Regions from separate parts of the Undibacterium sp. Ji83W genome, predicted to be linked through region 1. Evidence: predicted binding sites of a transcription regulator. Region 1 holds the regulator's gene; each other region holds the start of a gene.

Evidence for each region. Region 1 encodes sigma-54, which starts transcription at its own class of promoters, with help from an activator protein. Its sites were predicted from a motif close to TGGCANGNAANCTGCTTT; they were not measured.
Region 2: the regulator sigma-54 is predicted to act here: its motif matches at 1,601-1,618, upstream of ACO0LD_RS22560 (ANTAR domain-containing response regulator).
Region 3: the regulator sigma-54 is predicted to act here: its motif matches at 2,485-2,502, upstream of ACO0LD_RS30590 (circularly permuted type 2 ATP-grasp protein).

Annotation. Positions count from the first base shown of each region.
Region 1 is NZ_JBMPOZ010000034.1:33,670-37,989, reverse strand. It holds gene hpf (ribosome hibernation-promoting factor, HPF/YfiA family) at 443-790, opposite strand; gene ACO0LD_RS30175 (RNA polymerase factor sigma-54) at 898-2,388, opposite strand; gene lptB (LPS export ABC transporter ATP-binding protein) at 2,400-3,155, opposite strand; gene lptA (lipopolysaccharide transport periplasmic protein LptA) at 3,157-3,726, opposite strand; gene lptC (LPS export ABC transporter periplasmic protein LptC) at 3,741-4,320, opposite strand, start outside.
Region 2 is NZ_JBMPOZ010000016.1:71,714-76,033, forward strand. It holds gene ACO0LD_RS22555 (CmpA/NrtA family ABC transporter substrate-binding protein) at 1-602, opposite strand, end outside; gene ACO0LD_RS22560 (ANTAR domain-containing response regulator) at 894-1,562, opposite strand; gene tsaD (tRNA (adenosine(37)-N6)-threonylcarbamoyltransferase complex transferase subunit TsaD) at 1,707-2,735, shown strand; gene ACO0LD_RS22570 (cache domain-containing protein) at 2,758-3,219, opposite strand; gene plsY (glycerol-3-phosphate 1-O-acyltransferase PlsY) at 3,315-3,944, opposite strand; gene ybaK (Cys-tRNA(Pro) deacylase) at 4,039-4,320, opposite strand, start outside.
Region 3 is NZ_JBMPOZ010000037.1:14,332-18,651, reverse strand. It holds gene ACO0LD_RS30595 (alpha-E domain-containing protein) at 1-796, opposite strand, end outside; gene ACO0LD_RS30590 (circularly permuted type 2 ATP-grasp protein) at 1,012-2,451, opposite strand; gene ACO0LD_RS30585 (cytochrome-c peroxidase) at 2,769-3,860, shown strand; gene ACO0LD_RS30580 (IPT/TIG domain-containing protein) at 4,156-4,320, shown strand, end outside.

The DNA of each region.
Region 1 (4,320 bases):
GTGTCGAAGTGCTTTTTCATCATGTTGAGGCCTCTTTGAGATTGAGTTTCCTCTTATTTCACTGTCCTGGCAAATTAGACCACTACATACTTTCTTTGGCGACGCAAAGAAAGTATTTCGGCTGCCGGGCCGAGACCCGGCTTGTATCCACGGAGTGGAATCTTTTTAATCAACGCACGGCATGTAACAAATAACACGGCATGCAACGAACGCCACTGGATTCCAGCTAACAGCACGCTGGAATGACGATAATAAAAATGCCGTGAATCAACTAACTCGCAGCTTGTTAAGCAGCGTATGTGACAAACGACAATAAAAGTAAATTATTTATTTTAAATGTCAGAAACTAGACCTACAAGAAACCATTCACCCAACAAAAAGGACGCCTTCTAGCGTCCTTGTTTTGGATGTCCACAACCCTGTTCGGGTAAGGACTGGGGTCTTATGAAGCCGAGGCCGGATCAGGTATGTGCTTGATGGCGTCGTGCTGATGGTCTTGCATTTTATCTTTATGCTTGATGACCTGGCGATCAAGTTTGTCTACCAGTGCATCGATTGCTGCATACAGATCATGCGCCAGACTTTCAACGTGGATATCTTTACCGCTGATATGCAAATTAATGTCGGCTTTGTGTCGTTTTTCCTTTTCCCGGAGCTTGTCCACCGTCAGGATGACGGCGATATCAATGACCTGGTCGAAATGCCGCCTGATACGTTCTAGTTTGGTATGTACATATTCACGAATTGCAGGAGTTACTTCGACGTGGTGTCCACTGATGGTGAGATTCATACTGTGCTCCTATAGTGATGTTACTTGCTTTAACAATAAGCGCATGGCATTTATTTGCCTTGAGCTAAATCATATATAGCAATTCAAACCGTGATTACAAGGACTGCTTACAAAGATTTACGCAAACTGACTGGGGGGATTTTCAGGGCTTCACGGTATTTGGCAACTGTCCGTCGGGCAATTACCATGCCCTGTTCACCCAGCATGTCTGCAATTTTGCTATCAGAGAGTGGGCTTTTCTGGTCTTCTGCTCCTATCAACTGCTTGATGAGTGCACGTATCGCGGTGGAAGATGCTTCACCCCCTGTTTCCGTCGCGACATGGCTGCCGAAAAAGTACTTCAACTCAAACATGCCATGTGGGGTCAACATGTATTTTTGAGTTGTAACACGTGAGATAGTGCTCTCGTGTAATCCTAGTGTATCAGCAATTTCGCGCAAAACAAGGGGGCGCATGGCAACAGCACCATGCGTGAAAAAATTGCGTTGCCTTTCGACTATCGCTTGTGCAACGCGCAATATGGTCTCGAAGCGTTGCCGCATGTTCTTGATGAGCCAGCGCGCTTCCTGTAGCTGTGCGCCCATGCCTGCTTCGCCGCGGTTTTGTTTCATGATGTTGGCATACATGCTGCTTACCCGCAGCCTGGGCATGACGTCCTGATTCAGCATGACTTGCCAGCCATTGCCCGATTTTCTGACGATGACATCTGGCACCACATAGTCAGATTCATCGGCAGCAAAAGCGATGCCGGGCCTGGGTTTGCACATGCGGATGACAGTTTGTGCATCGCGCAAATCTTCATCATCACAGTCGAGGATTTTCTTGAGTTTGGTGAAATCTCTTTGCGCAAATAAAGTCAGTTGCGTTTCAACAATTTGCAACGCCAGCCTGCGCGTGACAAAAGCGATCTTGGGCAAGCGCCTGATTTGCAATGCCAGGCACTCTGAGGGGCTGCGTGCGCCGACACCAGCCGGGTCAAAGCTTTGCAGCATGTTCAGGGCAAAAGCCAGCTCTTCTGGTTCTACACAAAGTTCCAGTGGCAAACTGGCATGTATTTCATCCAGTGTTTCAGTCAGGTAACCATTGCTGTCCAGCGCATCTATCATCAGCTCGACCAGGGCGCGGTCACGTGGTTCGCGCAGGTTCAGGCGCATCTGTTCCAGCAAGTGTTCACGCAGGGTGACATGGGCTGCGCCCAGTTGCGGGCGGCCATCTTCATCATCGCCTGATTTGCTGCCATGCTGCACGTCATCAAAGCCCCAGTCTTCTTCACTGGAGGTAGTGCTGTCATTGCTGATGACGGTTTCAGCATCAGCCGCCACTGGTTCAGCAGCCCTGTCACTGTCTTCTCTTGCTGCGGGTGCTTCCATGCCGGCATCGGCAGAAGTGCTGCTGGTATTGATGGCACCGTCGGCCAGCAGGCGCACGGCGTGGTCGAGCGGATCATCGACGCGTTCCAGCATGGGATTGTCAGTCAGCAGCGTCTCCAGCTCCTGATGCAATTCCAAAGTCGATAACTGCAATAATCGTATTGATTGCTGCAATTGCGGCGTCAAGGCCAGATGTTGTGAGGTACGTAGTTGCAGGCTTTGTTTCATGATGATTCCCGTCACATCCGGAAATGTTCTCCGAGATAAACGCGACGTACAGATTCATTTTGTATGATGTCGTCAGGCTTGCCACTGGCAAGTACCGCGCCTTGATTAATGATGTAAGCGTGATCACAGATACCCAGGGTCTCGCGCACATTATGGTCCGTGATCAACACGCCTATGCCGCGTTCCTTGAGGAAGCGCACAATGCGCTGGATCTCGATCACGGCAATCGGGTCAACACCAGCAAAGGGTTCATCCAGCAACACAAAGCGGGGGTTGGTGGCCAGAGCGCGGGCAATCTCTACCCGGCGGCGTTCGCCACCTGAAAGTGACAGCGCCTGGCTCTCGCGTATTTTTTCTATCTGCAAATCTGCCAGCAGAGCATTGAGCCTTTGCTCAATTTTCTTGGCACCAAGATATTTGCCTTCGCTGTCTTTTTGCAATTCGAGTACGGCGCGGATATTGTCTTCCACCGTCAGCTTGCGAAATACCGAAGCTTCTTGCGGCAGATAAGACAAACCCAGTACCGCCCGCTCATGGATAGGCAGTTGTGAAATATTCACATCATCAATCGTGATATCCCCGGCGTCGGAAGGTACCAGTCCAACGATCATGTAAAACGAGGTGGTCTTGCCTGCGCCATTCGGCCCCAGCAAACCCACTACTTCACCGCTTTTCAGTAGCAGGGAAACATCGCGCACCACCTGGCGCGCGCCATAGCGCTTTTGCAGGCCCTTGACGAGCAAGGTGCTGCTGGACTGTACTGTCATCTTAATTAGCCTGTTTTTCTGGTTTTGGTTGCAAGATGATTTTCAGGCTGCCAGAACCATCCACATGCTGGCCACTGGTCGAGTTGGTGCCGATGAAAAAGTCATTCTTGCTATCGTAAGACAGGTATTCGCCTTCTTGTTCCTGGGTGACACGCTTGCCTTCCAGGTAGCGCACCTTGGCCTTGGAAATGAATTTGACGATTTCTGTACTTTGATTGTATTCGGCACGGTCAGCTTCGCCATCTACCCACAGATCAGGGCCGCCATCACGTTTTTGGCGGAAGCTGACCTTGCGGTTACTGCCGCCAGTCAGGACGACAAACTGATCGCCATTCGGGCCTTCGGTGACGACGGCATTTTCTGCCTTGACGTTCAGTGTACCGCGCACCAGCGAGACACCCTTGGACAGTCTGCGCACACTGGTCTTGCCATCACTCTCGCCATAACCGGCTTCGATGATGGTCTCTTTATTACTGTCGGCCTTTTCTGCATGGGCAGAAACACAGGCCAGGCTCAGGCAGGCCAGGCTAAATAAGCGGGCGACGCTGAATGGTGTATTGATCATACGCATATTCGCTTTCTTGATTATTTGCTGTCTGCTTTGGGAGCTGCTTCACGCTTCTTGAGTTGAATGTGAACCTTGCTCAGCATCGACAGATGTTGGGTAGAATTATTGGCAATCATGCCAGTCGCCGTGGATACCGCTTTGCCGGTCGTGATCAATATTGGCTTGTCGGTTTTCACGATATCATCATCCGGCAGTAGCAAGAGATAATCTGATTCCACGCGCACGAATTGTGAGCTCAGGCCCTCTGGCCTTTCCATGCTGACATGATCATGAAGGTGAACTTCATCATGCTCGCGCCTGGGTGTGACCAGCGATGATTTTTGTGACACCACGGCCAGGTCAGCACGCAGGTGCAGGGGCGGCCTGTCCTGGTCAAAGCTGTTGATTTGCGGGTGCTTGATTTCTATATTGTCAGTACGCGGCAAATGCACCAGGCTGTCGCCGGTGATGTGGTAATTGGCTTTGCCATTATTCGACAGGCGTATGAAATTGAATTTCTCTACATAATAATCAGGCGCTGACCTGGCCGAGCTGCGGTTTTGCTCGTCGTTGGCATTACGGCGTATGACCTCCATGACCCAGATAGTACCCAGGGTC
Region 2 (4,320 bases), on a different contig from region 1:
TTCATGGGGTTGATGCCATGTGCAGCCAGCCAGTAATACAACCACATGGCGTGGGTACCTGTGGGGAAAGTCTGGGCGAAGGTATATTCACGTTTGTCGGTTTGCATGAGCTTGGCCAAACCTGCACCATCAACCGCGCCCTTCTCTGCCAGTTTTTTTGACAGGGTAATTGCCTGGCCGTTATTGTTCAGCGTCATCAACACGGCCATGTCTTTTTTATTTCCGCCTACGCCCAGTTGCACACCATAGATCAGGCCATACAACACATGGGCTGCATCGAGTTCACCATTGACCAGTTTGTCACGCACGCTGGCCCAGGAAGATTCTTTACTGGGGATAATCTTGATACCGTATTTTTTATCAAAACCCAGTACTGATGCCATCACCACCGAAGCGCAATCAGTGAGCGGAATGAAGCCGATATGTACTTCTTCTTTTTCTGGTTTATCGGATCCCGCGGCCCATACTCCACCTGTACTCAAGCCCATGATGCCTGCCCCACTTGCCAGTGCAGCAGTTTGCAAGAAACTGCGACGTTTGAAATTCGGTTCATTTTCTTCCTGCGTCTTGATGAGATTGATAGAAGTTTCCTGATTCGACATGTCTGCACTCCAGCTAAAGTAATTTCTATAATGAAAAAAGGTGTCGTTCCACCACGGAAAACCGTGTGGAAAGACACCTTTGTCTTGTGAGGTGACCGCCGTTAGTCAGACTCACATTTTTTCTTAAGCACCAGCTTTGGCGCTTTCTTTTGATACAGCAATTGCCGTGCCAGCTTAAACACAAGGATTTATATCCTCAGACCATCCCTGCAAAACAAAACTTCCTTAAAAATCCACATCGGATTCGCACCTAAATGACGCAACGCACCATTTACACGCACAAATCTGGACTTACCCTCCTAGCAAATCCGCCACATCTAGCATGCGTTGCGCCAGGTCAACCAGTTTGAGGTTTTTTTCCATCGCCTGTTTGCGCATTTTTTGATAAGCCTCGTTTTCCGACAGATGATGACGCTCCATCAACAAACCCTTGGCCCGCTCTATGGTTTTGCGCTCATGCAACTTGGCCTTGGTATCAGATAATTCACTACGCAGCTTTTGATCCGCATTGAAGCGAGCCATCGCAACATCCAGCACAGGCTTGATGCGCTCAGACTGCAAACCTGCGACCACATAGGCAGACACACCCGCTTCCATGGCGGCGGCCATATTGGTTTGGCTACCATCTTCGGTGAACAAGACGATGGGGCGTGGGGCATCGCGGGTCAGCATGACCATGTGCTCGAGTACATCGCGCGAATCAGATTCGGCGTCAATGATGATCATGTCGGGCTGCAACTGGGCGATACGCTCACTCATATAAATATCGCCAGGAATAACGGCAATGATGTTGTAACCCGCTTGCAGCAAGCCTATGCGCAAGGCACGTGAACGCGCCAGCTGCGCCTGAGCATGCTCTTGCAATTCGTCTTCACGCTGGATAACAGTATTCACCACCACGATCCGCAGGCTGGGTGAGGTCAGTGTTGTCGCATCGTCATTATTTGCTTTGCCGCGCATTTGTGGCCCATGCCAGATATAATTACGTTCTATGAGTCATAGCAAGAATCGCACCAATCTCTGGCATGCAATGAAAACAAGCAGCGTATTGCGTTCTTGCAGGCATTGGCAATGGCTTAATTCTCTCCCCACTTAGAAACAAACATGATAGTTCTCGGCGTTGAATCCTCCTGTGACGAAACCGGTCTTGCCCTGTATGACACAGAGCGTGGTCTGCTTGCCCATGCCCTGCATTCACAAATCGCCATGCATCAGGAATATGGTGGAGTCGTGCCGGAACTGGCTTCACGCGATCACATACGCCGTGCCCTGCCCTTGTTGACTGAAGTATTGAGCAAGGCTAACGTAGACAAACAATCCATCGATGCAATTGCCTATACCCAGGGGCCCGGCCTTGCCGGTGCCTTGCTGGTTGGTGCCTCGGTTGCTTGCGGCCTGGCTATGGCGCTGGATAAGCCTGTACTGGGTGTGCATCATCTGGAAGGTCACCTGCTGTCACCATTGCTGGCCAGCCAGCCACCGGAGTTTCCCTTTATCGCCTTGCTGGTATCTGGCGGACACACGCAATTGATGCGTGTTGACGGCGTTGGCCGTTACCAGTTACTGGGTGAAACTCTGGACGATGCTGCCGGTGAAGCCTTTGACAAGTCAGCCAAATTGCTGGGCTTGTCTTATCCAGGTGGCCCGGCAATTTCACGCATGGCAGAATTTGGTGACCCTGCTGCTTATCAATTCCCACGCCCCATGCTGCATTCCAAAGACTTGAACTTCAGCTTTTCTGGCTTGAAGACAGCGGTATTGACGGTCGTGAAAAATCACCCTGCGAATATCTGCGAACAAGATAAAGCCAATATTGCACGCGGCTTTGTTGATGCCATCGTCGCGGTACTAACGGCCAAATGCATGACTGCAATGAAGGAAAGTGGTTTGAAGCGTCTGGTGATCGCTGGTGGCGTCGGTGCCAACCTGCAGTTGCGCGCCTCCTTGAACGCCGCAGCCGCAAAGAAACGTTTTCAGGTGTATTACCCGGAGCTGGAATTCTGTACCGACAATGGTGCAATGATCGCCTTTGCAGGAGCCATGCGCCTGAAAAACAATCCCGGCCTGGCAACGCGGGATTATGGCTTTAATGTCAAACCACGCTGGCCTTTGCAAGAATTGATTGCGGCTTGATCTTATCCAAGACCAAGCAAGACTATTTATAGATGCCACAGCCAACGATAACATTCTCGAATTTTTCCACATACATGGATTTGGGCTCTATTTGTTTCGTGGTGGGATTGACGAATTTATAATCCTGCCAGGCCTTACCCTTGGCTTTAACTAATTCTATACGCTCGCGTATAAAGAATTTGCCATCGACGTCGGTCAGGTCCATCATCTCTTTGCCGACCATTTTGGGATTCAGGTGGGCGAGATTTTTACCATTCATGTCATACACGACCACGTACAAGTCGCGGTCCTGATACTGACCATCGCGCTTATTGACTTCTGTGATGGTTGCCTCGACACCATGTTTTTTCATTGCATCGATGGCCTTTTGCACCATGGCTTTGGCCTCGTTGGCACTGCCATGTTCCGCCGCAAAGGCCGAAAAGCTCATCAGACTCAGGGATAAAAATCCAGCCATCCAAAGTTTCACGAATCGCGTCAGCATAAGCAAACCCCTCATTGATGGATAAAAAGCATGGAGCTTTTTAAGCATAAATGAGGGGCAGAGAATAATCTAGATTTATTTACAATCTTTAAGACTTATCTTTTCTTGGCCTCTTTTGCTACCGTCTTTTTGCTGCCAAGGCGGCTTTCCTTGCCAGCAATCAGATTGGCGATATTCTGGCTGTGGCGATATACCAATAAGGCACTCATGATGGCGATGGACAGCATTTTGACATCAGGGCCGAACAGCAGGCCGTAATAAAAAGGCGCAAAAATCGCCGCAACCAAAGCTGCAAGTGATGAATAACGAAAGGCAAACGCGACCATCATCCAGCTCACCAGCGTTGCCACACCCAGCCAGATATCGATACCGATCAATACACCGGCTGCGGTGGCCACGCCCTTGCCGCCAACAAACTTGAAAAACACTGGCCACAAGTGGCCGATAAACACGGCGATTGCAACGATAGCGACGCCACTGTCACCAAGATCAAACTGATCCTGAAACCGGATCGCCAGCCACACCGCCAGCCAGCCTTTGAACGCATCGCCCAACAAGGTCAGCACGGCTGCAGCCTTGTTCCCGCTACGCAGTACATTGGTCGCTCCAGGATTTTTTGAGCCATAGGTGCGCGGATCAGCCAAACCAAATAATTTGCTGACCACCACCGCAAACGACAGCGAACCGATCAGATAAGCTGCGACTGCAGCCAGAATTGTATTCATCTTATTCCTTCATTCATCAATGCTTCGCAAGTATAAGCCAGGCAGGTAGCAGAAATGGCTACTCAGGCGAAATTCTTGGAATTGGGTTCCAGGGCTACTCGTCCAACGCACAATCAACAGGGCGCGCCTGCAACAGATTTTCCAGCAAGCCAGGGACTATGCCTATCAGATAGCCACGCTGGCCACCATTGATATAAATTTTTGGCAGCGCCAGTATGCTGCGCTCCACATATACGGGCATGGCCTTTTTAGTGCCAAAGGGTGAGGTGCCGCCAACCAGGTAGCCCGAATGCTTTTGCGCATTTTCAGGCTTGCAGGGTTCAACTGACTTGCAACCAATCTGCCTGGCCAGATTTTTGGTAGACACTTTTTTGTC
Region 3 (4,320 bases), on a different contig from region 1:
GCTCGGTATCGGCTGAGACATCATTGCGCACTTCCTTCAGGTTGCCGACTACTTCATCCATGCAGGCCAGCAGAGAACGTGGCATGTCACCACGCAGCATCAGCAATTCTGCCACCCGTTCTGGCGTGATGACATCGCGATAGACCTTGCGGTAAATCTCAAAGCCGGATACTGAGCGCAGCAGCGCTGCCCAGTAGTAAAAATCTCTTTGCAAATTATCATTGCCACGGCTGCTTTCCTTGGCACCATGGAACTTCACATCCAGTATGCGTGCGGTATTGTCGGCGCGTTCTATGAAAGTACCGAGGCGAATAAAATGCACCGCTTCATCCTTGAGCATGGTGCCCAGCGTCACGCCGCGCGACAAATGCGAGCGGTACTTGACCCATTCAAAGAACTGGCTGGGGTCGTTTTCCAGTATCGTGTCTGACAAGTTTTCCTGCATGTCCAGCCAGGTGGCATTCTGGGTTTCCCACACCTCAGTCGTCAGCGTACCGCGCACGGCACGGGCATTTTCACGCGCTTCTTTCAGGCAGGATGCGATAGAGGACGGGTTCATCGGGTCCCTGACCATGAAGTCCAGCACATCTTTTTTCGTCAGCAAACCATATTGATGGTCAAAGGCAGACTGCAGTTCAGAGATACCCAGCATGGCACGCCAGCCACGCTCAGCATCTTCGGCTGACTGCGGCAACATCGAAGTCTGGATATTTACATCCAGCATACGGGCGGTATTTTCAGCACGCTCGGTATAGCGCGCCATCCAGAACAAATGATCAGCGGTACGGCTCAGCATATATTTTCTCCCAACTTAAATTTTTTCTAGGACTAGCGCAAAATTGTCCCAGCAAGGCTATCGCTTTAGGAAACATCCCTTGTAAGGGATGTTCGTTACGTTGGCGGACAACACATTGTCCGAAACCCCAACTACACCGTAGCGACGAAGACAGTACTTTAGTACGGCTAGGCGCTGCAACGCAGCTGGGGCGGTTTTGCGTTAGTCCTACTGATTTAATTTTCAAGTATCCAGGTATCTTTGGTCCCACCGCCTTGCGATGAGTTGACGACCAGCGAACCCTCCTGCAAGGCCACCCGCGTCAGGCCACCAGGCACCATCGAGATAGTTTTGCCAGACAACACAAAAGGACGCAAATCAATATGGCGCGGGGCAATGCCGCTCTCAACAAAGGTAGGGCAGGCCGACAATGCCAGCGTAGGCTGGGCGATATAACCATCAGGCTTGGCCAGCAAACGCTGGCGGAAGTCTTCTATCTGCGCCTTGGTCGAAGCCGGGCCTACCAGCATGCCGTAACCACCCGCACCGTGCACTTCCTTGACCACCAGTTCACCCAAATTCGCCAGGGTATAAGACAAGTCTTCGGGCTTGCGGCACTGGTAAGTTGGCACGTTGTTCAAAATCGGTTCTTCAGTCAGATAAAACTTGATCATGTCCGGTACAAACGGATAGATCGATTTATCATCTGCGACGCCCGTGCCTATTGCGTTCGCCAGCGTCACACGGCCAGCGCGATACACCGACAACAAGCCAGGCACACCCAGAGAAGAGTCAGGCCGGAAAGCCAGCGGATCAAGAAAGTCATCATCAATACGGCGGTAAATCACATCAACACGTTTGGGCCCACGCGTGGTGCGCATGAAGACCGCATTGTCATTCACGAATAAATCCTGGCCTTCTACCAGTTCCACACCCATTTGCTGGGCCAGGAAGGCATGTTCAAAATAGGCAGAGTTATACATGCCCGGCGTCATAACCACCACGGTAGGGTTATCCACGCCCATAGGAGCGACTGAGCGCAGGTTATCCAGCAACATGTCAGGGTAATGATCAACCGGTGCAATCTTGTTACGCGCAAACAGCTCAGGAAAAAGCCGCATCATCATCTTGCGGTCTTCCAGCATGTAAGACACGCCGGACGGCACACGCAAGTTATCTTCAAGTACATAGAACTCACCCTCGCCAGCCCGCACAATATCCACACCTGCAATATGGGCATAAATGTCAGAAGCGACCGAAATACCCTGCATTTCAGGGCGATATTGAGCGTTTTTATAGATTTGTTCAGCCGGGATAATGCCCGCCTTGATGATATTCTGGGCGTGATAAATATCGTGAATGAACATGTTCAGCGCCTGCACCCGCTGTGCCAGGCCCTTTTGCAACTGCGCCCATTCACCCGCATGAATGATGCGCGGGATGATGTCAAACGGGATCAGCCTCTCCGTACCCGCATCATCACCATACACGGCAAAAGTAATACCCACACGCCGAAAGCTCAAGTCCGCCTCGGCCCGCTTGCGTTTCAATCGCTCGGCCGGTTGCTGCGCCAGCCAGTTGCAAAACTCACGGTAATGTTCCCGCGTCAATTCTCCGCCCGCGCCACCCGATACAGCGGCATCATAGGCGTGCATTTCATTGAAAAACTTGGCCATGTTCTAGTCTCTTGGTTACGGTTCCATTACAGCATATCAAGAAACGTGCCAGATAACATTGTGGCTAACCGTAGCGTGGTTTTTTTGTCGTTATCAGTAGGACTTACGCAAAACTGCCCCAGCTGCGTTGCAGCTCCTAGCCGTACTAAAGTACTGTCTTCGTCGCTGACGCCTTGCTGGGACAATTTTGCGTAAGTCCTACTCAAGAAATCTGGCAAAAAGAGCGGGGTGGTCTTTGACACTACACCAGATTAGCTGAACCGACGATAGTACAATGTTCATTTTTCTATCAAAGCTCAGGTTGTATGCCTAACAAAATGCGAGCACTACTATGTCTGTTGATGTTGTCAGCCACTTGCCGCCTGGCGGTTTCTGAAGACCGCAATCAACAGGCATTGACGGGTTTGCCAAACATGGCACAAGCAGCAGATGTCGCCAAAAGCAAACTGGGCCAGCAGATCTTTTTTGATAAAAACCTGAGCCGTGACGGCACCATAAGTTGTGCCACTTGCCATCAGCCGCAACTGGCTTTTAGCGATGGTAAAAAACTGGCAGAAGGTATCAAGGGACAAATTGGCACCCGCAACACCCCCAGCCTCATCAATGCAGCCTTTAATCAAAGCCAGTTCTGGGATGGCCGCCGCAGCACGCTTGAATCCCAGGCCATTGATCCATTTTTAAACCCGCGTGAACATGGCCTGCAAGACCAGCAAGCCATCCTCGCGGGTTTAAGCAAAGCTCCAGCTTACCGCGCATTGATACAGCAAGCCTATAACATCAAGCCAGCCGCAATAAGGCTCGAACAAGTCGCCAGTGCGCTGGCAAGTTTCGAGCGCACCCTGGTAGCAGGTGACAGCCCGTTTGACCGCTATTACTTTCAGCAAGACAAATCCAGCATCAGCCCCGCTGCACAACGCGGCCTGCAACTTTTCATGGGCAGTGCTCTATGCATCAACTGCCACAAGATAGAAAAGACGCATGCCTTGTTCGCCGACAACCAGTTCCATGGCCTGGGCGTAGGCTTTAAAAAGATTGAAGCCCGCCTACCTGAACTGACACAACGCCTGGTGCGCGCGCAAGAACAAAAAATCAGCCTGGACCAGGCAGTACTCAGCGATGAAGACATCGCAGAACTGGGCCGTTTTGCAGTCACACTCAAACCCGCAGACATCGCCAAATTCCGCACACCCAGTCTGCGCAACGTCGCGCTGACCGCACCCTATATGCACGACGGCAGCGTCGCCACGCTGGAAGCCGCAGTTGAAATGGAGATTTATTACCGCAGTGCCGAATCACAAAAGCCGCTGATACTCACCCCTTTGGAAAAAGCAGACCTGGTTGAATTTTTAAAATCCCTGACCAGTGCACCTTTGCCCAAGCATCTTTCATCAGCCCCAATGTCCAAATGATGTAGTGTTGGCAGCCGTGAGTGGGGATATTAAATTACTGCCATATTTTTCATCAGAAGTCTTGATTTTTAAGACAATAAAAGTAAAAAATAAATAAGTGAGCTTGCTCTCTTTGCATTATAGTTGTGCTGAATGCATGACTTAAATATAAATTAACTATTGTTCGTCCGTATCTTTACGGACTTCAGCCCCGATGCTGACAATGGATGAACGCAAAGGGATGACAATGCAGCACCGGTTTTGCCTGAAACATGGCCTTTTACACTTGTTGGCAATTGTGTTGGCAGCATGGAGCATGGTCATCCAGCTTTTTACAGCGCGGCCCCAGCGGGCCTTACTGTTGCTGGTATTTTGCCTGGGTAGTCATCTCGCATCACCTGCGTTGGCTGCTGAAGTCCAATATGTGTATGACAAACTTGGCCGTTTGGTCAGCGTGGTAGCGGCTGATGGCAACAGTGTG